4 regions of the Rhizobium sp. 05N49 genome follow, and region 1 is predicted to be linked to each of the others. Evidence: predicted binding sites of a transcription regulator. Region 1 holds the regulator's gene; each other region holds the start of a gene.
The links. The regulator PhoB, encoded in region 1, activates phosphate uptake and scavenging genes when phosphate is short. The targets are predictions, from matches to a motif close to TGTCATNNANCTGTCAT.

Region 1 (8,832 bases):
CGAATGAGCACATCCATCATACTCTTGTGCCTGGTGGTGATCGGCGCCGTTGCCTATGTGGCTGCGCGCAGCCGCGCTAGCGCACTTTCCGGAGGCAGATCTGCTGCCCTGCATTCGCGGCCGGCCTATTATGGCTCCTATGCCGCGATCTGGGCTGCTCTGCCGTCCCTGATCGTTCTGTGTGTCTGGCTGGCTGTCAGCCCGGGCATCATCTCTTCTTCCGTTCGCGGCGCCTTTCCTGACGACGTGAAGGCGCAGCCGGCCGTCCAGCAGGATCTCGCCTACAGCATGGTCGCCACCATTGCCCGCGGCATGAACCTGCTGACCTCGGATGAGGTTTCCTCCCTCTCGGGCAATCCCGCGGGCTTGCAGGCAAAGCTCAGTGAAAAGGGTGTGCCGCTCGCCGGCGAGCCGCAGCCTTACATGATCGATGCCGCAAAGACCCTGAACTCTGAGAGCATGACGAGCCGCACCATCATGACGGCGATCGTTCTGCTCATTTCCGTCGCAGGCGCCTTCTATGCGTTGCGCTCGGTTGCTCCGCGCTTCCGCGCCCGCAATCGTGTCGAGCGTGTCATGCTCTGGGCGCTGCTCGTTGCATCCTCTATCGCCATTCTGACGACGATCGGCATCGTTCTCTCGATGCTGTCAGAAGCGGCCCGTTTCTTCTCCGTCGTTCCCTTCGTCGACTTCTTCTTCGGAACGGTCTGGGATCCGCGCTTTGCCGGTGCGGGCAGCTCCTCCTTCGGCCAGTTCGGGCTTATCCCGCTCCTGCTCGGCACGCTCTATATCGGCCTGGTCGCCATGCTGGTCGCCGTGCCGGTTGGCCTCTTTGCCGCCATCTATATGGCCGAATACGCCTCTCCGAAGATCCGCTCGATCGCCAAGCCACTTCTCGAAGTGCTCGCCGGCATTCCGACGATCGTCTACGGCTTCTTCGCGCTCGTCACCGTCGGGCCGTTCCTGCGTGATTTCTCGTCGCAGATCAGCGGTCTCCTGACCGGTAACTATACGAACTTCATCCAGGCGCAGAGCGTCATCACCGCCGGCATCGTCATGGGCATCATGCTGATCCCTTACGTTTCCTCGCTGTCGGATGACATTATCACCGCCGTTCCGCGTGCCCTGCGCGACGGTTCGCTCGGCCTCGGCGCCACGCGCTCCGAAACCATCAAGAAGGTTGTCCTGCCCGCAGCCCTTCCCGGTATCGTCGGCGCGCTGCTGATGACGGCTTCCCGCGCTATCGGCGAAACCATGATCGTGGTTCTGGCCGCCGGCGTCGCCGCCCGTATCCAGATCAATCCCTTCGAGCCGATGACGACCGTGACCGTCAAGATCGTCAACCAGTTGACCGGCGACCTTGAGTTCACCTCGCCGCAGACGCTGGTCGCCTTCGCACTTGGCATCACGCTGTTCTGCATCACGCTTTGCCTCAACATTTACGCGCTCTACATCGTGCGCAAATATCGGGAGCAGTACGAATGACGAATATTGTTTCCCCCGTCGCCGGCGTCACCGTTTCCAAGGCGCCCGCGCGTCGCGATATCGGCATCAAGCGCCGCTATGCCGCCGAGCGCCGGTTCCAGGCCTATGGCATAGCAGCCATAGCGTTCGGCCTCATCTTCCTCTTCATCCTGCTCTGGACGGTCATCAGCAACGGCTATACGGCCTTCCAGCAGACGTCGATCACGCTGCCGATCGAGTTCGCCGAGAAGACGCTCGACCCGGACAACAAGCGTGCAACCGACCCCTCGGTGCTGGTCGCTGCCAACTATCCGGTTCTGCTGCGCGACGCGATCGTCAAGCAGCTCGGCATCAATGCATCGAGCCGTCCTGACGTGCGCGACGCATCCGCCATGCTGTCCAAGGGTGCGCCGATCCAGTTGCGCGACATGGTCGTTGCCGACCCGTCGATCATCGGCAAGACCGTCAATGTCACGGTGCTTGCAGATGCCAATATCGACAGTGCCAACAAAGGCCAGATCAACCTTTCGGTCGATGAGAAGAACCGCAAGGTCAACGACAAGCAGGTTGCCTGGATGAACGAGCTGAAGGCGAGCGGTGCTCTCCACAAGACGTTCAACACCGGCCTCTTCGTCAACGGCAATTCCAGCCGTCCGGAAGCAGCAGGTCTCGGCGTCGCCCTCATCGGCTCGCTCTACCTGATGCTCATCGTGCTTGCCCTTTCGTTGCCGATCGGCGTCGCTGCCTCGATCTACCTCGAGGAATTCGCGCCGAAGAACAAGCTGACGGATCTGATCGAGGTCAACATCAACAACCTCGCCGCCGTTCCGTCGATCGTCTACGGTCTGCTCGGATTGTCGGTCTTCATCAACTTCGCCGGCCTGCCGCGTTCGGCGTCGCTCGTCGGGGGCCTGGTGCTGACCCTGATGACGCTTCCGACGATCATCATCGCGACGCGTGCGGCGCTGCGCGCCGTACCGCCGTCGATCCGCTCGGCAGCCCTCGGCCTTGGCGCCTCGAAGATGCAGATGGTGTTCCACCATGTGCTGCCGCTTGCAATGCCCGGCATCCTGACCGGCACGATCATCGGCCTTGCCCACGCACTCGGCGAAACTGCGCCGCTGCTCCTGATCGGCATGGTCGCCTTCGTCGCCCAGGCGCCGGCCACTCCGCTCGATCCCTCCACGGCACTTCCGGTTCAGGTCTACATGTGGGCCAACGAAGCCGAGCGCGCATTCGTGGAAAGAACCTCGGGTGCCATCATCGTCCTGCTCCTGTTCCTGATCGTCATGAACATCGGAGCTATCCTCTTGCGTCGTCGCTTTGAGCGCCGCTGGTAAACGGAGTAAAGATCATGAACATGTTGACGGAAGCCGCAGTCGAGAAGGCGCTGGACCAGAAAATGAGCAACGTTCCGTATAAGATGATCGGTCAGGATGTCTCCGTTTATTACGGCGAGAAGCGTGCGCTTTTCGATGTCAATCTGAACATCCGCGAAAACACCGTGACCGCGCTGATCGGCCCCTCGGGCTGCGGCAAGTCCACCTTCCTGCGTTCGCTGAACCGCATGAACGACACGATCGACGGCTGCCGCGTGACCGGCAAGATCACGCTCGACACGGATGATATCTACGATCCCGATATCGACGTCGTCGAACTCCGCGCCCGCGTCGGCATGGTGTTCCAGAAGCCGAACCCGTTCCCGAAGACGATCTATGAAAACGTCTCCTACGGCCCGCGCATTCACGGTCTGGCAAAGTCCAAGGCCGACCTCGACCAGATCGTCGAGACCAGCCTGCAGCGCGCCGGCCTCTGGAACGAGGTCAAGGACCGCGTGCATGAATCCGGTACCGGCCTTTCCGGTGGTCAGCAGCAGCGTCTGTGCATCGCACGCGCTGTCGCCGTCAGCCCGGAAGTCATCCTGATGGACGAGCCCTGCTCGGCGCTCGACCCGATCGCGACTGCAAAGGTCGAAGAGCTGATCCACGAGCTGCGTGAAAACTACACGATCGTCATTGTGACGCATTCCATGCAGCAGGCCGCGCGCGTATCACAGCGTACGGCCATGTTCCACCTCGGCAACCTGGTCGAGGAAAACGATACTGACAAGATGTTCACCAATCCGGACGATCCGCGCACCCAGGACTATATCATGGGCCGGTTCGGCTGATTTTGGCAATGTGAAGCCTTCCCGATTTTCGAGGACAAAGCCCCATGGCATCGACACATATTTTTTCCGCCTATGACGACGATCTGAAGTTCCTGTCCCGGCGCATTTCCGAGATGGGTGGTCTTGCCGAACAGATGGGCGCCGACGCAATTCGCGCGCTGGTCAACGGTGACACCGCACTCGCTCAGAAGGTCATTTCCGACGACGTGATCCTCGATCACGCTGAACGCGAGATCAACGACAAGGCGATCGTCACGATCGCCCGCCGCCAGCCGATGGCCTCCGACCTTCGCGAGATCATGGGTTCGATCCGCATCGCCGCCGACCTCGAGCGCGTCGGCGATCTCGGCAAGAACACGGCAAAGCGCGTCATCGCGGTGCAGAGCACCGGCGTTCCGCGCAAGCTCGCCCGCGGTCTCGAGCATCTCTCCGAACTGGCGCTGGTCCAGCTTAAGGAAGTGCTCGACGTCTACACCAATCGCTCGGCCGACAAGGCCAAGTCCATCCGCGAGCGCGACGACGAGATCGACGCGATGTACACCTCGCTGTTCCGCGAACTCCTCACCTACATGATGGAAGATCCGCGCAACATCACGAGCTGCACGCATCTTCTCTTCTGCGCCAAGAACATCGAGCGCATCGGCGACCACGCGACCAACATCGCCGAGACGATCTACTACATGGCAACCGGCGCCCAGCCGGAGGGCGAGCGTCCGAAGGACGACAGCTCCAATACCGTTGGTGCGGTCACGGAGTAATCCGGACCTGCCGATTGCGTGCGCGCCCCGTCGGGGCGCGCAAGGGTCGCAGCCAATTCCGAGTCTTGCATGGTCCCTTGCTTAAATCACCCCCGGTTTAAGGATCATGCATTAGGAGACTGACACGCATGATCCCAAGAGTTGCAGTTGTTGAAGATGAAGAGGCGCTGAGCGTGCTTCTCCGCTACAACCTCGAAGCCGAAGGTTTCGAGGTGGATACGATCCTTCGTGGCGACGAAGCCGAAATCCGGCTTCAGGAGCGCACGCCGGACCTGCTCATCCTTGACTGGATGCTGCCGGGCGTTTCCGGCATCGAGCTCTGCCGCCGGCTGCGCATGCGGCCGGAAACCGAGCGCCTGCCGATCATCATGCTGACGGCGCGCGGTGAAGAGAGCGAGCGCGTTCGCGGTCTTTCGACCGGCGCGGACGACTATGTCGTCAAGCCCTTCTCCACGCCGGAACTCGTCGCCCGCGTCAAGGCGATGCTCCGACGCGCCCGTCCCGAGGTGCTCTCCACCGTTCTGAAATGTGGTGATATCGAGCTCGATCGCGAAACGCACCGCGTCCATCGCAAGAGCCGCGAAGTCCGCCTCGGCCCGACCGAATTCCGCCTGCTGGAATTCCTGATGTCCTCGCCGGGCCGCGTCTTCTCCCGCTCGCAGCTTCTCGACGGCGTCTGGGGCCATGATATTTACGTGGACGAGCGCACCGTCGACGTCCATGTCGGCCGCCTGCGCAAGGCGCTGAATTTCTCCAACATGCAGGATGTCATCCGCACCGTGCGCGGCGCGGGATATTCCATGGAAGCTTAAGCTTAATCCGAGTGATCGGAGGTCCAGACGGGTCGCTCGCTTGCCGGGCGGCCCGTTTGTCTATCTGGCACCCCTAGCTCCTTACGAAAGCCGACACCAGGCGCCGAAAGCGAACCTCGAAAGGATCTGCTTTTTACAGACGGATGCGCACAAGAATTCGATCAAGAGCCTTTTGCAGAGCCGCAGTGCCGCCAAACGCACGAAAGTCTTCGAGCACCTGTTCGTTCAATCCGCCCTTGGTCGAATGCTCGCCGATGAGTTCATCGAAACTCGCGACAGGTTTTGAACGGGCAGCATGGGCGAGGCCGGAAAACAATTGACGGAGGTAGGCGTCGCCAGCCGTTCCCGAGAGCCCCTTGCTCTGCAGCCAGGTCGACGTCGCGTCCAGGATGCCGAAATAGCTGGCCATCAGGCAGCTCGCCACCGCGAGAAGTTCGAACTCCTGCTTGTCTTCAACCTGGATCGCCGTTCCGAGCGCCGAAAAGAGGGTGTGGGAGACCTCGTCGGGCGGGTAGATCGCAGTCGCCCCCTGGAGATCGGCGACGAACGGAAGTGGAATTGCCAGGCTCAGGCGAACCGGCCGATCGATCCACGCCAGCAGTTGATCCATTGGCGTAGCCGCGACAAAGCTGATGACATGGTGGCCCGGCCGAAATCGAAGCGAGCGGATGACCTCCTCGGCAATTTGCGGCCTCACTGCCAAAAATACGAGATCGGAGCGGTCGAGAACATCCTGGTTGCCCACAGCGATAGACACATTCCCGTTTGCCGCCGCGAGCCGGGAGGCGACGCCTGCGTTACGAGGTGACAGCGCGATGGGTGCGTCGCGAAACGCTGTCTTGCCCAATCCGGTGACGACAGCCTCGGTAATCGTGCCCGCCCCGACGAACCCCATTGTCATCCGCTTTGGATCGATCTCCATTGGCACCCCCAAGCGACTATGTGCGCCGTGCTACTCGACCAGAATACCGCATCTGTATCAGAATATCGCGCTACAGCGCTATGACCCACCGGTCCATGCCAGCCCTGGGGCTGAAACGCATCGATGGTCTTGGCCACATAAGTTCGTATTGTCAGGCAGGTGGATGCAGGCAGAGATCGGCCTTCCGCAGATCGTGGTCAGGAACCGTTTTCCGCCGTTCCTGTGCCGGCTAAAAAATCACCCCTCCGCGCAAGGCGAGGAGGGGTGATGATACATCGCGTCTGTTGGAAGATCGCGGATTAGGCGACCCGGACAGCCTTGCGGCGTTCGCTCACCGGCTGATAGGCGAGACGCTGGTGGTAGTTGCAATAGGGCGATGAATCCGGGGAGTCGCAGCCGCAGAAGTAGAAATCGTCCTTCAGCGGATCGCCGACCGGCCACTTGCAGGTGCGCTCCGTCAGTTCCGTCAGGCCGAGGCGGCGCGAAATAGGCACGACCACGTTTTTGGCCGGCACGTATTCCATTTCCTCGACCGTTTCGATCTCGATCTCTTCCTTCAGCATCGTTGCGCCCTGCTGGCGCGTCACGGTGCGGGTGGCGATGCGAGATGCATAGTTCGGGGCGCGGGGCGCAGAGGTGTTGCGCTTGGGCGCACGCGCCGTGGTTGCGGTTCCGCCGGCCTTGGCGCGGCCGGGAAGACTGAGCCGGTGAACCTTGCCGATAACAGCGTTTCTACTTACTCCGCCAAGTTGCGCAGCGATCTGGCTGGCACTCAGTCCCTCCGACCAAAGCTTCTTGAGCTTTTCGACACGCTCGTCTGTCCAGTTCATGCCCTGTCTCCACCTTTCGCGTTGGTGATGGCAGAATCCCTCACCGTTGCCTCGGAAGCCTCCGAAGCAAGAAACGCCTGATCAATTTTGGTGACTAGTTCCGCCGCATGCAGTCTAGTAATTGAACTTTAACCTAGTGTGAGCCTGACTCTGTGACAAGAGTCGCAGGAATCCGATGAATCCGAATTCGTAGTTTTCCCCAACTTGCTTCCCGGGAGAGTCATTTCTGCAACATTAGCTGTTGATAGACCTGTAATGCGGATTGCAGGCTTGACGCATGCGCTAAATCCTCAGTTTTGTTGACATTGCAGTGCGAAAAGTAAATAGTGCTTCAGGCCGCCGAAAGGCGGCATTTTTAATTTTTCGGACCTGGTTTTCTTAGCCGGAGTCCGTTGCCTCAGAGCCTGATTGAAGGAGATCGCGCCATGGCTGAAGCCTCGCCGCTTTATGATACCTATTCTCGTGCCCCGCTGCGGTTCGAGCGAGGTGAAGGCGTCTGGCTGATCACCGAAACCGGCGAGCGATATCTGGATTTTGGCGCGGGCGTTGCCGTCACCTCTGTCGGACACGGCAATCCGCATGTCGTGGCTGCTCTCAGGGATCAGGCTGACAAGGTCTGGCACCTCTCCAACGTCTATGAGATCCCCGGCCAGGAGAAGCTTGCCAACCGCCTGACCGGGGCCACCTTCGCCGACAAGGTGTTCTTCACCAATTCCGGCGCCGAGGCGCTCGAATGCGCCATCAAGACGGCGCGCCGCTACCAGTTCTCCAAGGGTCATCCGGAACGTTTCCATATCATCACCTTCGAAGGCGCCTTCCACGGCCGCACGCTGGCGACGATCGCAGCCGGCGGCCAGGAAAAATATCTCGAAGGTTTCGGCCCCAAGACCCCCGGTTTCGACCAGGTTCCTTTCGGCGATGTCGAGGCGGTACGTGCCGCGATTACCGACAAGACGGCCGGCATCCTCATCGAACCCGTGCAGGGTGAAGGTGGCGTGCGCCCGGTGACGCCTGAATTCATGAAGGCGCTCCGCCAGCTCTGCGATGAGCATGGTCTGCTCCTCATTCTCGATGAAGTTCAGACCGGCGTCGGCCGCACCGGCAAGCTCTTCGCCCATGAATGGTCGGGTGTCACGCCCGATATCATGGCTGTTGCGAAGGGCATCGGCGGCGGCTTCCCGCTCGGCGCCTGCCTCGCGACCGCAGAAGCAGCCTCCGGCATGAAGGCCGGCACGCATGGTTCCACCTATGGCGGCAATCCGCTGGCCATGGCCGTCGGCAACGCGGTTCTCGATGTCATCCTTGCCGAGGGCTTCCTGCAGCACGTGCGCGATGTCACCCTGGTCTTCCGTCAGGGCCTTGCCTCGCTCAAGGATCGTTATCCTGATGTGATCGAAGATATCAGGGGCGAAGGTCTGCTGCTCGGCGTCAAGGCTGCCATCCCCTCGGCGGAACTGCTGAAGGAAATTCGCGCAGCACACCTTCTGGCGATCCCGGCGGGCGACAATGTCATCCGCCTGCTGCCGCCGCTGGTCGTAACCGCCGAGGAGGCGCGCGAGGGGCTTTCCCGTCTCGAACGCGCTGCCGAAAGCATCCGTGCCGCCAAGGTCAAGAAGACCGCTTGATAGGACATTGCCCCGCCCGCTGGCGGGCGTAGCAGGTAACGAACAATGGCTTCCCCCAAACACTTTCTCGATCTCTCCGCAGTCACCGCTTCCGACCTCAGAACCATCATGGACGATGCCAAGGTGCGAAAGCAGGCATTCAAGGCCGGTTCCGCCGACAAGCCGCTCGCCGGCAAGATGCTGGCCATGATCTTCGAGAAACCGTCGACCCGCACCCGCGTCTCCTTCGACGTCGGCATGCGCCAGCTCGG
Region 2 (8,832 bases), on a different contig from region 1:
CGACGATGTTCAGTCGCCCGTCCTCGGCAAGCTGCTTGAGAAGGGGATGCTCGTCACGGCAAGGGATGCACCAGGAGGCAAAGACGTTGACGAGTGTGAGCTTGCCCTTGATTGCCTCATCCGTCAGTGCCGGCAGGTTGGAGCCCTCGAGCGGCGGCAGGTTCAGTGACGGCGCCTTGGTACCGATCAATGCGGAGGGGATTTCGGCGATGTTCTTGCCATGGAAATCCTGGTCGTAGAGCATTTTAGCCGCCGTTGCGGCGATGCCGCCGAAGACGACGAGCGGGATCAGTGCAAAAGCATAGCGGCTGAAGCCGCCGCTCCTCGGCCTACTTTCTTGCGGGGTTTCGGTCATTCGGCGTCCTTCGGTCGGGCGGAACGGCGGCGGATGCCGGCGGCTTCGAGTGCTGCCAGTTCCTTCTGACGCGCGCGCCCGTCAGCCCAGGTCCAGAGCGTCACTGCAAGTGTCACCAGTGCGGCGAAACCATAAGAGCCGTAGACGTAGAAAGCGTAGGAACCCACCGCTATTCCTCCCGGTTTGCCATACGCGCGGCCATGCGACGCTGGGAGGCGATACGGCGTCGCCAGATCTCGTTTCTCATTGCCATCAGATGCAGCGTGAAGAAGAGCAGGGTGAAAGCAATCGCCATGACCAGCAGCGGGCGCAGGAATTCCGGATCGATTGCTGGTCCGTCGAGGCGCAGAACGCTTGCCGATTGATGCAGCGTATTCCACCAGTCGACCGAGAACTTGATGATTGGAATGTTGACGAAGCCGACGAGGATGAGGATGGCAGTGACGCGAGCAGCCTTGGAAGGCTCGTCCATGGCGCGGTTGAGCGCGATCAGGCCGAGATACATCAAGAAGAGAATAAAGACGGACGTGAGCCGCGCATCCCAAACCCACCACGTACCCCACATGGGTTTGCCCCAGAGGGAGCCGGTAACCAGCGCAAGCAGGGTGAAGGCGGCGCCGAGTGGAGCGGCAGCCTTGGCCGCAACATCGGCCAGCGGATGGCGCCAGACCAGCGTGCCGATCGCCGAAATGCTCATGATCGTGTAGCACATCATGGAAAGCCAGGCGGAGGGAACGTGCACATACATGATGCGTACCGTTTCGCCCTGCTGGTAGTCGCCTTCGGTCGAGAAACTCAGATAGAGGCCGATGATGAAACAGAGGGCCGTGATGCCGGCCAGCCATGGAATGACGCGCGATGCCAGCGCCAGAAACCGCGTCGGGTTGGCGAGATCGCTGAATTTGCTGATGGCAAGGCTCGTTTCGCTCATATCCGCTTCCTTACCTTGATCCGCTGGGAGCCGCAATCGAAGCGCGGATCAATCCGCCGTGTTTCTAAGTGCCAGTGCGGCGGCAGCCGGGCCTATCACCGCAAAGAAGAGTGTCAGGGCAATGAGTATCAGAAACGGCGGCAGAAAGGGTGACGGTCCAACCACTGCCGCGTAGGTGGCGCTGACACCGAAGATCAGCACTGGGATCGTCAGCGGCAGGATGAGTACCGAGACCAGCAGTCCGCCTCGGGGCAGCGCGACGGCAACGGCTGCACCGACGGCACCGATGAAGGTGATTGCCGGCGTGCCGACGAGGAGGGTGAGCATGGTGGCGCCGATCGCCGTCTCATTCATATTCATGAAGAGCCCGAGCAGCGGCGAGGCAATGACCAGCGGCAGGCTGGTTGCCGTCCAGTGCGCGGCGCATTTGACGAGCACCGTCAGAACCAGGGGTGTGTCCTGCATCAGCATCAGGTCGAGTGAGCCGTCGTCTCGCTCCGCCTGGAACAGGCGATCGAGCCCGAGAAGGGCGGCGAGCAGTGCGCCAATCCAGACGATGGCAGGCCCGATGCGCGAGAGAAGCGCCAGATCAGGGCCGACACCGAAGGGAATGACAGCAACGACAGTAAGGAAAAAAAGAATGCCGATGAGCGCGCCGCCGCCGGCGCGAACGGAAAGCTGGAGGTCGCGGAGAAAGAGGGCGATCATCCCCACACTCCCTGCTCGACGCCGGCAAAGCCGGCCATTCTCATTTCCCTGGCCCTTTCCAGTCCAAGAGGTTGATGCGTCGCGGCGACGACAATCCCGCCTTCCGTCAAATGCGCTTCGATCAGTTGCGCAAACAGCCTGTCCGCATTCGCATCCAGCGCTGCGGTCGGCTCGTCCAGGATCCAGACTGGGCGATGGGAAACCAGAAGCTTGGCGAAGGCGAAGCGGCGCTGCTGGCCGGCTGAGAGGTAGCCGAAGGGCAAGTGCGTGATGCCGGACAGGCCGACGGCTTCCGCGGCCTCTTCGGTGCCCAGGCCAGTTCTCGTGCCAGAACCCAGGAAGGATCGCCAGAAATCCAGATTTTCTGCAACCGTAAGTTCCGTCTTCATGGCATTCCGATGGCCAAGGTAGTGGCTCGCTTCGGCCGCCGGACGACTTTCGCCGGCTGGCGAATCACTGACTGTAACGGAGCCTTTTTCGGGCCTCAAAAGACCGGCCACCACGCGCAATAAAGTGGACTTTCCCGATCCGTTTTTGCCTGTCAGGATCAGTGCCTCGCCGGGATGCAAGTGAAAGGAAACGTTAACGAAAATCAGATCTTCCCCGCGCCGGGCCGCCAGATTTTCAGCGATGAGATGCATGCATCGGCTCTTTCTTCGTTGGCGCTCTCAGGCGGGCTCAAAAAATGTCCAATTTTGACCTTGTCGCTATGGCAAGTCTTTACGAAATTATCTATAAGACCTGCAACCACGCCAGCGGTCGGCGTGAATATCATCCTTGCGCCGAACTTGAGGTTTCTCCTCACGTGCGGACAGCGGAAATGGCCGTACCCGCATCCTGATGTGCATTAAGTGCATAGGCGTTCGCACGACTGTGTTGGCTATCAGAAACGGGGTCTCTCGTGTCTAAATCTCTTGACAGTTTCAATTGTCGGTCCACGCTTTCCGTTGGTGGAAAGGACTACGTCTACTACAGCCTGCCGAAGGCTGAGGCAAACGGCCTGCCCGGCGTTTCGAAGCTCCCTTATTCGATGAAGGTGCTGCTGGAAAACCTGCTGCGCTTCGAAGACGGCCAGTCGGTCACCAAGGAGCACATCCTCGCCGTCGCCGAATGGCTGAACAACAAGGGCGCCGTCGAGAACGAGATCGCCTATCGCCCGGCGCGTGTGCTGATGCAGGACTTCACCGGCGTTCCCGCCGTCGTTGACCTTGCCGCAATGCGCGACGCGATGGTTTCCCTCGGTGGCGATCCGGAAAAGATCAACCCGCTCGTTCCCGTCGACCTCGTCATCGACCATTCCGTCATTGTCGACGAATTCGGCACGCCGCAGGCTTTCGCTAAGAATGTCGAGCTGGAATACCAGCGCAACGGCGAGCGTTACCGCTTCCTGAAGTGGGGTCAGCAGGCGTTCAAGAACTTCCGCGTCGTTCCTCCGGGCACCGGCATCTGTCACCAGGTCAATCTCGAATATCTCGGCCAGACCGTCTGGACGAAGGAAGAGGACGGCGAGACGATCGCCTATCCCGACACCTGCGTCGGTACCGACTCGCATACGACGATGATCAACGGCCTCGGCGTTCTCGGCTGGGGTGTCGGCGGTATCGAAGCTGAAGCCGCCATGCTCGGCCAGCCGGTTTCGATGCTGCTGCCTGAGGTTATCGGCTTCAAGCTGACTGGCAAGCTCAAGGAAGGCGTCACCGCGACCGACCTCGTTCTGACCGTCGTGCAGATGCTGCGCAAGAAGGGCGTCGTTTCCAAGTTCGTCGAATTCTTCGGCCCGGGCATGGACAACATGCCGCTCGCCGACCGCGCGACGATCGGCAACATGGGTCCGGAATATGGCGCAACCTGCGGCTTCTTCCCGGTCGATGGCGAAACCATCAACTACCTCACGATGTCCGGCCGTACGCATGACCGAATCGCACTCGTCGAAGCCTATTCCAAGGCACAGGGCATGTGGCGCGATGGCGACGGTTCCGACCTCGTCTTCACCGACACCCTGGAACTCGACCTCGGCGACGTCGTTCCCTCGATGGCCGGCCCGAAGCGTCCGGAAGGCCGCATCGCACTCGAAAACATCGCCACCGGTTTCGCCGGCTCGATGGATGCCGACTACAAGAAGCCCGGCCAGCTCAATAACCGCTATGCGGTCGAAGGTACGGATTTCGATCTCGGCCATGGTGACGTGGCGATTGCCGCCATCACCTCCTGCACCAACACGTCCAACCCGTCGGTTCTGATCGCTGCCGGCCTTCTCGCCCGCAACGCCGTTGCCAAGGGCCTTAAGACCAAGCCGTGGGTCAAGACCTCGCTTGCTCCCGGATCGCAGGTCGTCGGCGAATATCTCGCCAAGTCCGGCCTGCAGGCCGATCTCGACAAGCTCGGCTTCAACCTCGTCGGCTTCGGCTGCACGACCTGCATCGGCAATTCCGGTCCGCTGCCGGCACCGATCTCCAAGACGATCAACGACAAGGGCCTGATCGTTTCCGGCGTGCTCTCCGGCAATCGCAACTTCGAAGGCCGTATCTCGCCGGACGTTCAAGCGAACTACCTCGCTTCGCCGCCGCTGGTCGTCGCCTACGCGCTCGCCGGCACGGTGCAGAAGGATCTGACCAAGGAGCCGATCGGTGAAGACCAGAACGGCAACCCGGTCTATCTGAAGGACATCTGGCCGACGTCGCACGAAGTGCAGGACTTCATCCAGAAGTACGTCACCCGCGAACTCTACGAAACGAAGTATGCCGACGTCTTCAAGGGCGACGAAAATTGGCAGGCCGTTCAGGTTCCTCCGGGCCAGACCTATGCCTGGGACGACGATTCGACCTACGTCCAGAACCCGCCGTACTTTGTCGGCATGGGCAAGAAGGGCACCGGCACATCCGACATCAAGGGTGCACGTGTTCTCGGCCTCTTCGGCGACAAGATCACCACCGACCACATTTCTCCGGCCGGTTCGATCAAGGCTGCGTCGCCGGCAGGCGCCTACCTGCTCGGCCATGACGTCGCCGTCGCCGACTTCAACCAGTACGGAACGCGCCGCGGCAACCATGAAGTCATGATGCGCGGCACCTTCGCCAATATCCGCATCCGCAACTTCATGCTTGGCGCGAACGGCAAGGAAGGTGGCTACACCATCCACTACCCGTCCAAGGAAGAGACCTCGATCTACGATGCGGCCATGCAGTACAAGGCCGAGGGCGTTCCGCTCGTCATCTTCGCTGGCGTGGAATATGGCAATGGCTCGTCGCGTGACTGGGCTGCGAAGGGCACGAACCTGCTCGGCGTCAAGGCCGTGATCGCCCAGAGCTTCGAGCGCATTCACCGTTCGAACCTCGTCGGCATGGGTGTCATCCCCTTCGTCTTCGAAGAGGGCACGACCTGGCAGAGCCTCGACCTGAAGGGCGACGAACTCGTCACCATCGAGGGCCTCGAAAACATCAAGCCGCGCGAAAAGAAGATCGCCAAGATCACCTATGCCGACGGCACGGTGAAGGACGTTCCGCTGGTGTCGCGCGTCGACACGCTGGACGAGGTTGTCTACCTCAACAATGGCGGCATCCTGCAGACGGTTCTGCGCGATCTCGCAGCCTGATTTTTAAGATACTTGACTGATAATGACCGCCGGAGAGCAATTTCCGGCGGTTTTTCTTTGCGCAAAACAGGTCGGTATCACCGCTCACGCCGATGTGTTTCAGCAGCCTGCGGCCTGGGGCTTCGTCTCACCCGTTCGTGACTTTGCGTTTGGAGCCGGAAGGATTATTCGTACGTTCATATCTCAGAGCCGGCGGTCAGGATTGCCGGCACTGAAAAAGAGGTGCTGGTGAATGTCCCCGCGTTTTATGATCCCGCTGATCGTCGGGCTTGCTTTTGCAGGTCCTCTCATGGCCGAAGACGGCACGCCGAAAGGCGTCGTCGAACTGTTCACGGCGCAGGGCTGCGCCTCCTGTCCGCCTGCCGATGCTGCATTCCGCAAGCTCGTCAGCCAGGGCAACGTCATCGCGCTCGCCTATCATGTTGACTATTGGAATTATCTCGGCTGGGCAGACACGTTGAGCTCGAAGGAAAATACCGAGCGGCAGTATGGCTATGCCCGTATGATGGGGCGCAGCAACGTCTATACGCCCCAGGCTATCGTCAATGGCCGGGACCATCTCGCAGGTGCCGATCTTGCCGGTATCAACGGCAAGATAAATGGCTATGCCAACGATGGCAAAGGCCTGACCGTGCCTGTCAGCGCCCACATGCGTGGCGACGAAATGGAGATCAAGCTGGGTGCGGGCCAGGGCAAGGCCAATGTCGTCATGGTCTATTTCGACAAGGAAAAAACGATCGACGTCGAGAAGGGCGAAAACAGCGGCCAGAAGATCTCGTACCTCCACAGTGTCACCGACGTGGAGACCGTCGGCATGTGGGATGGCAAGGCCACAACGCTCACTCTGCCGGCGAGCGTCATGGAAAAACCGGATCTCGAGGGATCAGCGATTCTCTTGCAGTCTGTGACTGACAACGGCGATCCGGGAGCGATCCTCGGCGCGACGGTCGTCATGGCAGGAAAAAATATATAAGGATTTCATTCGCTTGCGGATGAAAGTTAGGCGGCCCGGCAAAGCGTATTCGGGGCTGGGGTTAAGGTCGATACGCTCCGCCGGGCCCTTTGGCGCGCTGGCGCCAAACTGGAGCCTATAGTTCTCTTGCAAATGAGGCGCTGTTTTGTCTGAATTGCGGCACCGCCGAGAAAGCCGGTTTCGTCCCCAGTGTGATAGTCGGCGCCCTTGCAATTTGTCGTGGCTCGGGCAAACTGTCACCCTCCTGTCACACGTGGAGGTCTTGGGAGTCTGATGACAGATACGCCGGATTTGCGACACGGCGAAAGCCGCTCCGTCGACAATAGCTCTTCAACCGTCGTTGATCTCAAGGAATACAGACAAAACAAGGACCCGATGCCGGTGACATTTCACCGGCGGGAACTCGACCAGATTCTGTGGATCTACGGCCGCATGGTCGGCGAGGGCGAGTGGAAAGACTACGCGATCGACCATACCAGGGAGAAGGCGGTATTCTCCGTCTTCAAGCGTTCAGGCGAAATGCCGCTCTTCCGCATCGAGAAGAACCCTAAGCTTGCCGCCAAGCAGGGCGCCTATTCGGTGGTAAACTTCAACGGCGTGATCCTGAAGRGCGGCCACGAACTTGGGCCTGTTCTGAAGGTTTTCGACAAGTCGCTGAAGCTCGTCGACAAATAGGCCATATCATCCCTTGATCAGGGTGCCTGGATAGGCCTCGGGATCGGGATGGGTTTCTGTTCCTTCGCCAAGCCTGCGCTGCATCAGCATCGTATCCAGCCAACGGCCGTGCTTGTAGCCGGCACCTTTCATCAGACCGATCTCTTCGAAACCCAGCGACCGGTGAAGCGCGATCGATGCCGCGCTCGCGCCGCCGATGACGGCTGTCATCTGGCGGAAGCCAGAGACGGTGCAGCGTGAAATCAGCTCTCCGAGGAGCAACTTGCCGATGCCCTTTCCGCGCGCCTCCGTGCCGAGATAAATCGAATCCTCGACCAGCCAGCGATAGGCCGGACGGGTGCGGAATGCCGATGCATAGGCATAACCGAGCAGCGTTCCGTCCTCGGCCGTTGCGGCAATATAAGGATAGGACTGCTCCCTGATAGCGCAGTAGCGGGCCGTCATTTCCGCTTCGGTCGGGGGCACGATCTCGTAGCTCGACGTGCCGTTCAGTACGGACTCGCGATAGATTTCGGTAATGGCAGGAAGATCGGAGGGAAGAGCGTCGCGCAGGAGAGGGGGCATTTCGGATCGATCGGCACGGTTGGATGACAGCCCACGTTGAAGCATTCCAGCGAGGTGCCCGCAACAAAAAAGGCGGCCGAAGCCGCCTTTTCGTGTTTCAGTCCAGCCTGCTTACTTGCGGTTGCCCATGAACTGCAGCAGGAACATGAAGAGGTTGATGAAGTCGAGGTAGAGCGTGAGGGCGCCCATGATGGCCTTGCGACCAGCGACGTCATAACCGTCTGCTTCATAATACATTTCCTTGATCCGCTGGGTATCGTAGGCGGTGAGGCCTGCGAAGATCAGCACGCCGATCACGGAGATTGCGAACTGCAGGGCCGACGAAGCCAAGAAGATGTTGACCAGCGAAGCGATGATCAGGCCGAAGAGACCCATGATCAGGAACGAGCCCATCGCCGACAGGTCACGCTTGGTCGTGTAGCCGTAGAGCGACAGCGCACCGAAGGACGCGGCGGTCACGAAGAAGGTCTGCGTGATGCTCGACTGCGTGTAGATCAGGAAGATCGACGACAGGGAGAGACCGACCAGTGCAGCATAGACCCAGAAGGTTGTCTGAGCCGCAGCCACGCTCATGCGGTTAATGCGGAAGCTCAGGAAGAAGACCGCCGCAAGAGGCGCAAGGATCACAACCCAGCGCAGGGGCGACTGGTACAGGACCTGGCCGAACTGGGTGAGCTGGCCGTCCTGGACGGCGAAGGTAAATGCGAAATAGGCGGCCAAACCAGTGATCGCCAGACCCAGCGCCATCAGGTTGTAGACCTTGAGCATATAAGCGCGGAGGCCTTGATCAATCACTTCGCCGGTTTGTGCACGGCTTTGGTAGTTACGAAGATCAGCCATAGTTTCCTCTTACAAGCTCCGATGGAAATACGGTGTCGGGTTTACGACCCGGGCGCCGCTGCGGAGCTTCCAGCATGCCTGCTGACAATATGAGGCTTTCGCCCTTTTCAAACAAGGCCTTTGCAATCTGCCGCTCGGTTAAATCGCCGTAAGGTGAAGGGATTTAAGCCCCTTGCCCGTCACAGCTCGCGCAA
Region 3 (5,388 bases), on a different contig from region 1:
GAATTTGATGATATTTCCGGCGCCGGGTGGAGATGGAGAAACGGATGCTGGAGTTCTTCAGGAGCAGGGCGGGAAGGCAATGCCTGACGATCATGGCGCTTGGTGCGGCGTTGTGGATTTCGGGTGCCCTGCTTGATGTCGATAGCTGGCTCGTCACCTTCATGAGCCGTTTCGAAAATTACGGTGCAGACAAGTTTGTGCTCGCTCTCGGCATCGCCGGCGGAATGAGCTTCATCTATTCCGTGTTGCGCATCGCCGACCTTCGCAAGGAGATGCAGCTTCGCGATGCCGCCCAGGCGCGCGCTGACTGGACGGCCACCCATGATCATCTGACGAAGCTTCCGAACCGTTACGCCTTCGAGCGCAAGATTTTGCCGAAGCTCTCCGATACACAGGGCAATATTCCCGAAGAATCCAGCAGCAATGTCACCATCTTCTCCGTCGACCTCGACGGCTTCAAGAAGGTCAACGATCTTGTCGGCCATAAGGGCGGCGACGTCTTGCTGGTGGAAGTGTCCAAGCGCATTTGTGCACTTGGCAATGCCGATTGCGTCTATCGTTTCGGCGGCGATGAATTCATCATCATTGCCCTCGGCCTTACAGCAGCCCGCGAGGAATGGTTCGCCAAAGTGCTCATCCAGGCGGTTACCCGCCCGATCCTGATCGATGGCTTTGCTGTCGAGGTCGGTGCCAGCGTCGGCTACGATCGCTGGAACGAGGGCGCCGAACCTTTGGAGGATGCTGCCCATCGCGCCGATCTTGCCATGTACGAGGCGAAATCGCGCGGCCCCAATCACAATCTGATCTTTGAACCATCCATGCAGGACAGGGTGACGGAGCGCGCATCGCTGGAAACAAAACTGCGCGGAGCCATTCAAAGCAAGGCCATCAAGATCCACTACCAGCCGCTGATCGACCTTAGGAGCGGCAGGCTCTGCGGCTTCGAGGCGCTTGCGCGGTGGACCGATGAAGACGGCATGAACATCCCGCCGCCTGTCTTCATCAGTATTGCCGAAGAAACCGGCATGATCACCGAACTGTTCGAAAACCTCCTGACCCAGGCATGCCACGATGCGCTGGACTGGCCCGACCATGTCAGGCTGTCCTTCAATGTTTCGCCGGTGCAGATGGAAGACAAGCTGCTTACCTCGCGCATTCTCAAGGTGCTGACAGCAAGTCGTCTGCCGGCGAAACGGCTCGAGGTGGAAATTACCGAAAACGCGCTGATCCAGGATCCGGCGATCGCTGCCCATATTCTCGATGAACTGCACGAGGCAGGTGTGCAGATCGCACTCGACGACTTCGGCACGGGCTATTCGAGCCTCGCGCAGCTCGCCCGCTACCGCTTCGACAAAATCAAGATCGACAAGAGCTTCATCGCAACCTGCCGCGAGGACGAAAAGCAGGACAAGATCGTCCGTGCCATGCTCGCACTCGGCAGGAGCCTCAACATCAAGACAACGGCGGAAGGCATCGAGGAGCACGTCCAGCTCGCGTATCTGCTGCAGCTCGGCTGCGATATCGGCCAGGGCTATCTCTTCGGCAAGGCGATGCCCGCCGCAGAGGCGAGCATCTTTATCGAAAGTCAAAATGCTGGTCTGGCCTCTACGGCTTGACCAGGCTCAGACCTAGAAGACCTGGCGCAGGATCACGAACAGCAGGAAGGCGATCGCGATCGAGGCCGGCAGCGTCAGCACCCAGGCCATGATCATATTGCGCACGGTCGACCATTGCAGGCCCGACCCATTCGCAGCCATCGTGCCGGCAACGCCCGACGACAGCACATGCGTGGTCGAAACCGGCAGGCCGAGATGGTCCGCCGAGGCGATCGTCACCATGGCGACGACTTCCGCAGCAGCACCCTGTCCGTAGGTTAGATGCGTCTTGCCGATCTTTTCGCCAACGGTGACGACGATGCGCTTCCAGCCGACCATCGTGCCAAGGCCGAGAGCCAGCGCCACCGCGACCTTCACCCACAGCGGAATGAACTTCGTCGCATTGTCGACCGAGGCATGATAGGCGGTGACCGCCTTCAGATCGGTCGCGTCCATCGGCAGCAGCTTCTGCTTGTCGATGAGCTTCAGCGCCTCGCCGATCAGATAGATATCGTTGCGGATGTTGCCGACAAGATTTGTCGGAACGGCTTCCAGCGTCGGGAAGGCAGCCACTTCAGCGCTTGTGTGATGGATATATTCCTGCAGCGCCGGCGTGGTCGCATCCGTCCAGACCTTGTTCTTGACGGCATTGCTGATCTCGGCCTTGTAATCGCCAACAGTCACACCCGGCTTCACATACTTGCCGAGTGCCGTTTCCACCTGGGCCGAAGCCGACTTGTAGGCTTCGAGATAGTTGACGTCAGGCGTGCGGTTCAGCGCGAAGGCGGTCGGCACGAGACCGATGAGGATGAGCATGATGAGGCCCATGCCCTTCTGGCCGTCATTCGAGCCGTGGGCGAAGCTGACGCCCGTGCAGGTGAAGATCAGGATAGCGCGAATCCACAACGGCGGCGGCTGGTTGCCCTTCGGCTCCTGATAGAGTTCGGGCTTGCGAACGAGGAATTTCAGGACCAGCAGCAGAATGGCGGAGAGACCGAAGCCGATGAGCGGCGAGATCAGCAGCGACAGACCGATATTCGTCGCCTGCGACCAGTCCACACCACTGGTAGCGGACCCTGCCGGCGCCAGGAACTGGTTGGCGAGGCCGACGCCGATGATCGAGCCGACCAGTGTGTGCGAACTTGATGACGGCAGGCCGAGATACCAGGTGCCGAGGTTCCAGAGGATCGCCGCGATCAACAGTGCAAAGACCATCGCAAGACCGGACCCGGAACCGACCTGCAGGATAAGCTCGACCGGCAGCAGCGCCAGAATGCCGAAAGCGACGGCGCCGGTGGACGTCAGAACGCCGAGGAAATTGAAGAAACCCGACCAGATGACGGCAAACTCCGCCGGCATGGAGCGCGTGTAGATGACGGTTGCCACCGCATTCGCAGTATCGTGAAAACCGTTGACGAACTCGAAGCCAAGCGCGATCAACAGCGCAAGACCGAGAAGTAACCAGGGAACGGCAACTGCGGCAGTCAGATCACGGGCGAGGGCATAGGCGACATATCCGAGACCGCAAACAACAACGAGCCCGAACACCGGCAGAAACCATTTGCCGGAGGAGTTCGAGTGATGCAGCGGATGGGAAGCGTCGCTATGGCTGGGGGCAATATCGGCCATGGCATAGTTCCTTGTTCCATTTGCAAATTTGCCATTTGTTAATAAATCCGTAGCGTGAAACTCTCATGACGCGGCGATCCGCGCTTGGTCCTGGTCTGGCCCGAAATCGACAACCGAAAATCGCCTGCCCGGAAGGCAAAAGGCTTCCCACTCGGCGCAATGACGCTAAGTTCGCTCAACGTCACGCTTGCCGGGGAGCATCAAGCAACATGCCGTCAACCGATCTTCTCCTGACATTCAATGCCGGCTCCTCGACGGTGAAGATCGGCATTTTCGCCATCGAGGATGCGAGGGTGCGGCGGATCGGCAAGGGCGTAATCGATTTTCGCGCCGCGCCGCTGGCCTTCAGCCTGACCGAAGGCCCGAAGACTTTCGACATGCCCCTGAAAGCCGCGCTGACCGACGATCTGCATTCCGTCATCGACGAGACGTTCGAGCTGTTGGCGGACCACTTCGATATCGCCGCTGTCCGTGCGGCAGGCCACCGCGTCGTCCATGGCGGCGACCGCTTTACCGAAGCGATATCGCTCGACGATGCCGCAATCGACGCGATCGACGCACTGATCCCGCTCGCTCCCCTTCACCAGCCGCAGGCGCTACGCTTCATTCGCGCGCTCAGGCACTTGAGGCCGCATCTTGCCCAGACGGCCTCCTTCGATACCGCTTTTCACGCCACTCAGGCCGATCTCGTCCGCCGCTTCGCCATCCCTCGTGCACTTCATGAGGAAGGCATCAAGCGCTACGGTTTTCACGGTCTCTCCTACAAGTTCATTGCCGGTGAAGTGAACCGCAGGTTGTCGACCAAGCCGAGGATCGCCGCCGCCCATCTCGGCAGCGGTGCAAGCCTCTGCGCATTGGAAAAAGGTGTCAGCCGCGATTGCAGCATGGGCTTTTCGACGCTCGACGGCATTCCGATGGCGACACGGCCCGGCTGGCTCGACCCCGGCGTGATCCTGCATCTCCTACAGCAGAAGAAGCTGTCTGCCGATCAGGTGGAAGATATGCTCTATCATCGCGCCGGTCTGCTCGGCGTCTCCGGCATCAATGCCGATACGCGCGATCTTCTCGAGGACGGCCGTCCAGAGGCCCGAGAGGCGCTCGACCTTTTCACGTTGCGCATCGCCGGCGAAATCGGCCGCATGTCTGTGACGCTCGGCGGGCTCGACGCCATCGTCTTTACCGCTGGCATCGGCGAGCACCAGCCCCAGATTCGCGCCGCCGTCCTCCAGCGTCTCGCCTGGCTCGGCGTTACGGTTGATGACAAGGCAAACAGCGCCAACGGCTTCACAATCACGACACCCGCAAGCCGCATAACGGCGCATGTCATTGCCACGGACGAGGAACAGATCATCGCACAGGAGGCGCTCGCAATAGTTCGCTCCGGCTGATCCAGATCAAAGGCACGCGGGCGCTAGCAGCTAGAATTGACGTTGAACAAGTTTAAATGGGAGAATCCATGGAAAAGCATGTCTCGACTCCAGCAGTTCTGTCCGACGCCGAACTCACTCTCATCGACCGCTACTGGCGCGCAGCCAATTATCTCTCGGTCGGGCAGATCTATCTCCTCTCCAATCCTCTCCTACGCCAGCCCCTGGAACCAGAACATATCAAGCCCCGCCTGCTCGGCCACTGGGGTACGACGCCAGGTCTCAATTTCATCTATGCACATCTGAACCGCGTTATCCGCGCCCGCGATCTCGACATCATCTATATGTGCGGCCCCGGTCACGGCGGACCGGGCATGGTCGCCAATACCTATCTCGAAGGCATCTACAGCGAGATCTATCCCCATATCGCCGAGACCGAGGACGGCATGCGCAAGCTCTTCCGCCAGTTTTCCTTCCCCGGCGGCATCCCGAGCCACGCAGCACCGGAAACGCCGGGCTCCATTCATGAGGGCGGCGAACTCGGTTATGCACTCGTTCACGCGTATGGCGCCGCCTTCGATAATCCCGATCTGGTCGTCGCCTGCGTTATCGGTGACGGTGAGGCCGAAACCGGCCCGCTTGCAGCAAGCTGGCACTCCAACAAATTCCTGAATCCTGCCCGCGACGGCGCTGTTCTGCCGATCCTGCACCTGAACGGCTACAAGATTGCCAACCCGACCATCCTCGGCCGTGCGAGTGACGATGACCTGGCACATTTGTTCGAGGGCTATGGCTAT
Region 4 (8,832 bases), 120 kb from region 1:
GTCGAAGAAGGCGATCGGCTGGGCCCGCGAGAACCAGGCGCTGGGACGCATGGAGAAATTGCCGATCCGCTGGATCTGCGAGGACGCCATGAAGTTCATCCTGCGCGAGGAGCGCCGAGGCAGCCAATACGACATCATTCTCACCGACCCGCCGAAATTCGGCCGCGGGCCGAACGGCGAGGTCTGGCATCTCTTCGAACACCTGCCGCTGATGCTGGATATCTGCCGCGAGATCCTGTCGCCTAGAGCCGTCGGCCTGGTGCTGACCGCCTATTCGATCCGGGCGAGCTTCTATTCGATCCACGAATTGATGCGCGAGACAATGCGCGGGGCCGGCGGCGTGGTCGAATCCGGCGAACTCGTCATCCGCGAGGCAGGCCTTGACGGCAAGACGCCGGGTCGGGCGCTCTCCACTTCCCTCTTTTCCCGCTGGGTGCCGAAATGAACGAATTCCACGATCGCGGCCCCCGCAGGGTTGGGCAGGTGAAGGAAGTCACCTCGCTTGCCAATCCGATCATAAAAGACATCAAGGCGCTGACCAACAAGAAGTCGCGTGAAGAGAGCGGCACCTTCATGGCTGAAGGGCTGAAGCTCGTCATCGACGCGATCGAGCTCGGCTGGACAATCCGCACGCTCGTCTATGCCAAGGCAGCCAAGGGCAAGCCGCTGGTCGAGCAGATGGCGGCAAAGACCGTTGCGTCCGGCGGTCTGGTGCTCGAAGTCAGCGAGAAGGTGATCTCCTCGATCACGCGTCGCGACAATCCGCAGATGGTGGTCGGCATTTTCGAAACGCGCTGGGCAAAGCTCAGGGATATCCGGCCGAAGGATGGCGAGACGTGGGTGGCGCTCGACCGCGTGCGCGATCCGGGCAATCTTGGAACGATCATCCGGACGGCTGACGCGGCCGGCGCCTCCGGCGTCATTCTTGTCGGCGAAACGACCGATCCTTTCTCGTTGGAAACGGTGCGGGCCACCATGGGCTCGGTCTTTGCCGTTCAGGTCGCCCATGCAACTGCGGAGGAATTCATCGCCTGGAAGAAGCAGGCGGGCGTTTCCGTCGTCGCGACCCATCTTGCCGGCTCGGTCGACTATCGCACGATCGATTACAAGAAGAAGCCGGTCGTGCTTCTGATGGGCAACGAACAATCCGGCCTGCCGGACCAGCTTGCCAGGGAAGCGGACGCGCTTGCCCGCATTCCGCAGCAGGGTCGCGCCGATTCCCTCAATCTCGGCGTTGCCACAGCCGTCATGCTTTTCGAGGCACGCCGCCATCTCCTCTCACTGTCCGAGGGCAAATGACCGATCTTGCGACCGCACGCCCGGCGCTCTTTTCACGACCGCTGCCGATCCTGATCTTCATCGTGATCGCCGTCATCCTCGACCAGATCGTCAAGATCGCCGTCGACCATTATCTTCCGCTGCAGGAAGCCGTGCCCGTCATTCCGATGCTGGCGCTCTACCGCACTTACAATCTGGGCGTCGCGTTCTCGATGCTATCAGGCATGGATGGCTGGTTCATCGTCGGCATGCGCCTGATCATCGTCGCTTTCGTACTTTATCTCTGGCATCGCACGGCCAAGGACCGCTGGCTGGCGCATCTCGGTTACGCGCTGATCATTGCAGGAGCGATCGGCAATCTCATCGACCGTTTCGCCTATGGCCATGTGATCGACTATATCCTCTTCCACACGGAAACCTGGTCCTTCGCCGTGTTCAATCTCGCCGACAGTTTTATCACCGTTGGCGCAGGCTGCGTCATTGTCGATGAGATGCTGCAGAAGCCGAAAAAGACGGATCATTAAATTTTTAGCGGATTCCTGAAAACATTCGGAACGGGCAATATGTTAGCTGGACTGCATGCAGAGTCTGGCGCAGTTACAGGACCGATTGTCCGCCGCATTCGGCGGTACCGCCGTCAGGGCCTACCGAGGCCGGACGGCGGGTGAATTATCGTCGCCGCCTCCCCTGCGCTCTCTGTATCCTCTGCTCTTTTACTGGCTCGGCGGAGCAGGTCTCATTTCGGCGATCCTGCTGCTGTTGCTTTCTCACTGGGGCGGGTCACTCGTTGCAGGCCTCGGCCTTGTCCTGATCGCCGCGATTGCAGGCTATCTTGCCACGCTTTTGAAGAACGGAGCCAGGCCCGGCGGGCGAAGCCCGGATATATCTGAACGTGTCGATACAACCGGCCTGCTCGGTGAGGTCCATGACGTGCTCGGCGACATCGTCGTCACCCGGACGATGGACCGCCGCATCATCGGCGCCAATGAGACGTTCCGCCGGCTGACAGGGCGCGCCAAACCCGAAGGCCAGACTTGCGAGGAGATCGGCCTTGCCTTCCGCCCCGGCCCTCAGCCGCACCGCTATGATGTCGAAATCTCGACATCGACCGGCCAGCGCATCTTTCTCTGGCAAGATGTGGTGACCCGCGATCCGACAAATGGACGCCTGCTTTTGCAAAGCATCGCGCGCGACGTGACCGAAGAGCGGCTTGCCGCCGAAAGCCGTGAGGAGGCTCGGCAGAAGGCCGAATATAACAGCGCCGCCAAATCGCGGCTGCTTGCCACGGTCAGTCACGAAATCCGCACGCCTCTGTCAGGCATTCTCGGCATGGCGCATCTGATCGCAGAAACGAAGCTCACGCAGGAACAGCAGAACTACCTCACCAGCATCCGCCAGTCCGGTCAGGCGCTGACGCAGCTGGTTGAAGATTTGCTCGACTTCTCCACCATCGAGGTCGGCCGCTTCCAGCTTCATCCGCGCTCGGAATCCCTGCGCAAGCTGGTCGAAAGCGTTGTCGAGATGCTCGCCCATCGCGCTCATGAGAAGGGTATCGAGATCGGCGCGACAGTTTCCTCCGACGTACCGGAGCTGATGAACTTCGATCCGGCGCGACTGCGGCAGGTGCTCTTCAATGTCATCGGCAATGCCGTCAAGTTCACGCAGGCCGGCGGCGTCTTCATCCGCGTCTCCCGAGCTGCCGGCGAGCTGGTGATATCGGTGACCGATACCGGGCCTGGCATGACGGCGGACGAGCAGGCGCGCATATTCGGGGAATTCGAACAGGGCGGTTCGCTTGCCCAGAAGAGCAACGGCACGGGCCTCGGCCTTGCAATCTCCGCCCGCATCATGCGCGAATTCGACGGTTCGCTGACAGTTGCAAGCGAGAGGGGCAAGGGCAGCCAGTTCACCATCCGCTTTCCTGTCGAATTTTCGGAAGAGGATACAGCCACCCGAAATGCCTTGCTGGCGGGAAACAGCATCGTGCTGCTCGCTCCGGCGGGCGCAGCGCGCACGGCGATCGCCGAAACGATCACGACGCTTGGCGGACGCTGCCACCTTGTCGCCGCCGGCGAGGCGGCGCGCGAAAGTCTGCTGTCGCTAGCCCGCAGCGGCGACCGACCGACCGATATTATCGTCGATCACCGCATGTCTGACGATTTCTCGCTGCATATCGCCGATCGCACGGAGATCGCGGCACTGGGCCTGCGCAAGGTGCTGCTCGTCAATCCGGAAGAGCGCAACTCCTATTCGCTCGACCTCTTCGATGCGTGGCTGATCCGGCCGCTGCGCGAGCAGTCGCTGATCGACGTGCTGCGCGGACGCATGCGCGGCATGGAAAAGCGCGATGCGCTGAACGACAACCAGCCCGGGCTCGGCCCCTCCATTGCTGAACGCACGGCGATGGGCGGCGGTCTTTCCGTCCTGCTAGGCGAGGACGATCCGATCAATGCCATGCTGGTGCGGGTCATGCTGGAAAAAGGCGGCCATTCCGTCAGGCACGTGGATGATTTCGAAACCCTGCTCGATTATGCATTGGGTGACGACAGGCCCGATATCATCATCAGCGATCTCTCCATGCCCGGCGGCAATGGCATCGACATGCTCGGACGCCTGCGCGGACACGAACGACGGCTCGATCTTCAGCCCGTACCGGTCATCGTCCTGACTGCTGACAAGAGTGACGAATCGCGGCGACAGGTCTTGCTCAACGGCGCCAATCGCGTCATGGTGAAGCCGGTGGATCCAGTCAGGCTGTTGACCGAAGTACAGGCGGTTGTTGCGCTTTCGGCACGCCGGGCTGAGGCGCGCTGAAGGTGGGGAAATCGGCACGTTTCTTGCGTGCACAAATTCGATATGTCACTTTCCTGTCGTACATAAGTGTTTTATGGCGTGTGGTAGGCCGGAGACGGGAGAATCGCCATGTCTGTTGACATCCTTAATTGTGACGCTGTTGCCGAGGCCGCTCGGCCGTCGACGGCTGCCGCGCCGAAGGAAGACGATGTTCTCGGTCGTATCGGCAATCTGGAGACTCGCCTTGCCCGCAGCGCGCGTGAAATCGATGCCGCGCAGGCTGTGCGTTACCGCGTTTTCGTCGAGGAAATGAAGGCCCAGCTGCCGGCAGACGCCATGCGCCGCGAGCGGGACTTCGATGCCTACGATGCCTTCTGCGATCATCTTCTCGTTCTCGACCGCTCGATCGAGGGGGACGCTGAAGACCAGATCGTCGGGACCTACCGGCTGCTGAGGCAGGATGTCGCCATGGCCAATGGCGGTTTTTACTCGGCTTCGGAATTTGCGATCGACGAGCTCATTGCCCGTCATCCTGACAAGCGCTTCATGGAACTCGGCCGCTCCTGCGTGCTGCCGGAGTACCGCACCAAGCGCACGGTGGAACTGCTCTGGCAGGGCAATTGGGCCTATGCGCTGAAGCACGGCATGAGCGCCATGTTCGGCTGCGCCTCCTTCCCAGGCGTTCACCCGGAAAGCCATGCGCTGGCACTCTCCTTCCTCTATCACAGCGTGCTCGCCAAGAACGAATGGGCCGTTGGCGCCCTGCCGCATCTCGCGCGCGACATGGACCTGATGCCGCCCGAAGGCGTCAATCCGAAAAAGGCGCTGATGGCGTTGCCGCCGCTCATCAAGGGTTACCTGCGCCTCGGCGCGATGGTCGGTTCCAGCGCGGTCGTCGATCAGGCGTTCAATACGACCGACGTGCTGATCGTGCTGCCGATATCGAGCATTTCCGACCGATATCTCAATTATTATGGTGCAGACGCAGGTCGCTTCGCAAGCTGACGGCCATCGCTTGACGGCGATGTCTCATGCATCCATTCTTATTCGGCGTTTTCAGTAGGGCGCATCGGCAATGGTGCCGGCTGGGCTATGCCCGCCTACAAGATCAAACCTTGCGCCATGCCGAATCTCGAAAATCTCCGGAAGAAAGCCAAGCAATTCAAGCGCTGGCATCAGGATCGTTATTATCCTGTTGCCGCAGAGATTCGCCATTGGCTTTCCCGCTACCGCCATCTCAATGACCGGCAAATCCTCGAACTTGAGTTCAAGCTTGCGGATGCACAGGAACTGGTGGCCGCACAGGAGGGATTTGAAAGCTGGGAGGCGCTGAAAAAAGGGCTCACGGAGATGAATGCAACCGACCAGCAGAAATCCGCTTGCCAACCGACATTGCTTGACGCTCAGCCGCAGCTTTTTGTGGACGATATCCAGGCCGCCTGCGATTTCTATTCACAGAAACTCGGCTTCACGATTGCCTTTACCTACGGCGAACCGCCCTTTTATGCGCAAGTCATTCGCGATGCAGCCAGGCTCAATCTTCGCCACGTCGACATGCCTGCCTTCCATCCCGAACTTCGTCAGCGCGAGAGGGATATCCTGTCAGCAACGATCACACTTGATGATGTGAAGGCACTTTTTCTCGAATACACCGCAAATGGCGTGCCGTTTCATCAGCCGCTGAGGCTGGAACCCTGGGGCGCCCGAACATTCATCGTATGCGATCCAGATGGAAACCTGATCGCCTTCGCGGGCTAGGCTGCGTGCGGCCGGACCGCAGTGATCCGGCCTCTTTTACCTATCAAGAGCCGGCAGCATAGGCCGCGATGGCAGCCATATTGACGATATCGCTGTCCTTGGCGCCCATCGAGGTGATCTGTACCGCCTTGTCTAAGCCGACGAGGATGGGGCCAATGACTGTCGAGCCGCCGAGTTCCTGCAGCATCTTGGTCGAGATCGATGCCGAGTGGAATGCCGGCATGACGAGGACGTTGGCCGGGCCGGAGAGGCGGCAGAAGGGATATTGCTCCATAACCTTGCGGTTCAGGGCAACATCGGCGGCCATTTCGCCATCATACTCGAAATCGACGCGACGCTTGTCGAGGATCTTTACCGCTTCGCGGACACGCTCGGAACGCTCCCCCGAGGGATGGCCGAAGGTGGAATAGGCAAGCAACGCGACGCGCGGCTGGTAGCCCATGCGGCGCGCCAGACCTGCGGCCTCCTCGGCGATATCGGCAAGTTCCTCGGCCGTCGGCATGTCGTGGACCGCAGTGTCGGCAACGAAGACCGTGCGTCCGCGGCAAAGCGCGATCGACACGCCGATCACGCGATGGCCCGGCTTATGGTCGATGCAGCGGCGCACATCTTCGAGTGCCGTCGAATAGTTGCGGGTGATGCCCGTCACCATGCCATCGGCATCGCCAAGCGCCACCATGGTGGCCGCGAAATGGTTGCGGTCATTATGGATCAGGCGCTGCGCGTCGCGGTGGAGGTAGCCTTTGCGCTGAAGGCGGGCATAGAGATAGTCAATATAGGCCTCGACGCGGGTCGAGATACGAGCGTTGACGATCTCGAGGCCCGGGCGATTGAGGTCGATGCCGGCGCGTTCGGCCGTTGCATGGATCAGGTCTTCGCGGCCGAGCAGTATGGCGGTGCCAAGCTGCTGATTGGCGTATGACATGGCGGCGCGCAGCACCTGCTCCTCTTCGGCCTCGGCGAAAACCACCCGTTTCGGGTGACGGCGCACACGCTCATAAAGGCTGGCGAGCGTGGAGGCGATCGGATCGCGGCGAGCCGACAGCTCTCGCTTGTAGCCAGCCATGTCGGTGATGATCTTGCGGGCGACGCCACTTTCGATCGCCGCCTCGGCAACGGCAGCAGGAATGGCGGAGATCAGGCGCGGATCGAAGGGAACCGGAATGATATATTGCGCGCCGAAACGCGGGCGGTTGCCCTGATAGGCAGCCGCAACATCATCGGGCACATCTTCACGGGCGAGACTGGCGAGTGCGTTTACAGCGGCAATCTTCATTGCATCGTTGATGGTCGTAGCACGAACGTCGAGGGCGCCGCGGAAGATATAGGGGAAGCCCAGCACGTTGTTGACCTGGTTCGGATAGTCCGAACGGCCGGTCGCCATGATGGCGTCATCACGGATGCGGGCAACTTCTTCCGGCGTGATTTCCGGATCGGGATTGGCCATGGCGAAGATGATCGGCCGGTCGGCCATGGAGCGGATCATCTCTTCGGAGAAGGCACCCTTCTGCGACAGGCCAAAAACCACGTCGGCGCCCTGCATGGCTTCTTCCAGCGTGCGGGTATCGGTCTTTGCCGCATGCGCCGACTTCCACTGGTTCATGCCTTCGGTGCGGCCCTGATAGATGACGCCCTTGGTATCACAGAGGATGATATTTTCCGGCGCAAAGCCCATCGATTTGATGAGCTCGACGCAGGCGATGGCGGCAGCACCCGCACCATTGCAGACGAGTTTGGTGGTCTTGAGATCACGCCCGGTCAGTTCCAGCGCATTGATGAGGCCGGCAGCAGCGATGATTGCCGTGCCGTGCTGATCGTCATGGAACACAGGAATATCCATCAGCTCGCGCAGGCGGCTTTCGATGACGAAACAGTCCGGCGCCTTGATGTCTTCCAGATTGATGCCGCCGAAGGACGGGCCGAGGAAGCGCACGCAATTGATGAATTCGTCAATATTTTCGGTGTCTACCTCGAGGTCGATGGAATCGACATCAGCGAAACGCTTGAAGAGAACCGACTTGCCTTCCATGACCGGCTTGGAAGCCAATGCTCCGAGATTGCCGAGGCCAAGGATGGCGGTTCCGTTGGAGATGACGGCGACCATATTGCCGCGGGTCGTATAGTCGTAGGCAGTGGCAGGATCGGTGGCGATGGCTTTGACGGGCACCGCGACGCCGGGAGAATAGGCAAGCGAGAGGTCGCGCTGTGTCGCCATCGGCTTGGTCGGGTTGATCTCCAGCTTGCCTGGCCGACCCATCGCGTGAAATTCGAGCGCTTCCTTGTCGGTAACAGAGGTCACCGGCCGTTCTTTCTTCTCCATCTGGGACATGCCTCCTCCAAACGTCTGTGGGTGACGTTTTCCTCTTTCCCAATTGCTGTTGTCATCTATAGCGGCGCGCGGATAGGGTTGGCACCTGTTTTTTTGGGAAAAACTGCACCTCCGTGAACGCACGAATAGACAGCAGAAACGAAGCCTTCTCGGCAGCCGAGCTCGCGACTGAGGAAAGTCGCGCCTCGGCGACGCCGATGATGGAACAGTATATCGAGATCAAGGCGAACAATCCGGATTCGCTGCTCTTCTATCGCATGGGCGATTTCTACGAGCTGTTCTTCGAGGACGCGCTCGAAGCTTCGCGCGCGCTCGGCATCACGCTCACCAAGCGTGGCCAGCACATGGGGCAGGACATTGCCATGTGCGGCGTGCCTGTGCATGCGGCCGACGACTACCTGCAGAAGCTGATCGGGCTCGGCTACCGCGTTGCCGTCTGCGAGCAGGTGGAAGATCCGGCGGAAGCCAAAAAGCGCGGTTCGAAATCCGTCGTCAAGCGCGATGTCGTGCGTCTTGTCACCCCGGGCACCATCACCGAGGAGAAGCTGCTTTCCCCTTCGGAATCGAACTATCTGATGACGCTGTCGCGCATCCGCGGTTCTTCCGAGCCGGCGCTGGCGCTCGCCTGGATCGATATTTCCACCGGCGTCTTCCGCTTGGCGGAAACCGAAGCA

Region 2: the regulator PhoB is predicted to act here: its motif matches at 6,794-6,810, upstream of AC1DF8_RS08225 (DUF2794 domain-containing protein).
Region 3: the regulator PhoB is predicted to act here: its motif matches at 3,279-3,295, upstream of AC1DF8_RS32045 (inorganic phosphate transporter).
Region 4: the regulator PhoB is predicted to act here: its motif matches at 4,136-4,152, upstream of olsB (l-ornithine N(alpha)-acyltransferase).

What each region holds. Positions count from the first base shown of each region.
Region 1 covers NZ_JBFTME010000002.1:476,437-485,268, forward strand. The annotation lists gene pstC (phosphate ABC transporter permease subunit PstC) at 4-1,485, shown strand; gene pstA (phosphate ABC transporter permease PstA) at 1,482-2,804, shown strand; gene pstB (phosphate ABC transporter ATP-binding protein PstB) at 2,819-3,634, shown strand; gene phoU (phosphate signaling complex protein PhoU) at 3,679-4,392, shown strand; gene phoB (phosphate regulon transcriptional regulator PhoB) at 4,521-5,204, shown strand; gene AC1DF8_RS06590 (pyrroline-5-carboxylate reductase) at 5,338-6,126, opposite strand; gene AC1DF8_RS06595 (GcrA family cell cycle regulator) at 6,426-6,956, opposite strand; gene AC1DF8_RS06600 (acetylornithine transaminase) at 7,382-8,581, shown strand; gene argF (ornithine carbamoyltransferase) at 8,627-8,832, shown strand, end outside.
Region 2 covers NZ_JBFTME010000003.1:187,906-196,737, reverse strand. The annotation lists gene AC1DF8_RS08260 (DsbE family thiol:disulfide interchange protein) at 1-355, opposite strand, end outside; gene ccmD (heme exporter protein CcmD) at 352-522, opposite strand; gene AC1DF8_RS08250 (heme ABC transporter permease) at 525-1,286, opposite strand; gene ccmB (heme exporter protein CcmB) at 1,335-1,994, opposite strand; gene ccmA (heme ABC exporter ATP-binding protein CcmA) at 1,991-2,635, opposite strand; gene acnA (aconitate hydratase AcnA) at 2,896-5,586, shown strand; gene AC1DF8_RS08230 (DUF1223 domain-containing protein) at 5,819-6,559, shown strand; gene AC1DF8_RS08225 (DUF2794 domain-containing protein) at 6,833-7,234, shown strand; gene AC1DF8_RS08220 (N-acetyltransferase family protein) at 7,241-7,798, opposite strand; gene AC1DF8_RS08215 (Bax inhibitor-1/YccA family protein) at 7,910-8,638, opposite strand; gene AC1DF8_RS08210 (ABC transporter permease) at 8,818-8,832, opposite strand, start outside.
Region 3 covers NZ_JBFTME010000026.1:35,387-40,774, forward strand. The annotation lists gene AC1DF8_RS32040 (putative bifunctional diguanylate cyclase/phosphodiesterase) at 45-1,616, shown strand; gene AC1DF8_RS32045 (inorganic phosphate transporter) at 1,629-3,224, opposite strand; gene AC1DF8_RS32050 (acetate/propionate family kinase) at 3,434-4,612, shown strand; gene AC1DF8_RS32055 (phosphoketolase family protein) at 4,681-5,388, shown strand, end outside.
Region 4 covers NZ_JBFTME010000002.1:357,880-366,711, reverse strand. The annotation lists gene AC1DF8_RS06015 (class I SAM-dependent methyltransferase) at 1-445, shown strand, start outside; gene AC1DF8_RS06010 (TrmH family RNA methyltransferase) at 442-1,299, shown strand; gene lspA (signal peptidase II) at 1,296-1,802, shown strand; gene AC1DF8_RS06000 (hybrid sensor histidine kinase/response regulator) at 1,858-4,092, shown strand; gene olsB (l-ornithine N(alpha)-acyltransferase) at 4,201-5,076, shown strand; gene AC1DF8_RS05990 (bleomycin resistance protein) at 5,194-5,829, shown strand; gene AC1DF8_RS05985 (NADP-dependent malic enzyme) at 5,873-8,158, opposite strand; gene mutS (DNA mismatch repair protein MutS) at 8,272-8,832, shown strand, end outside.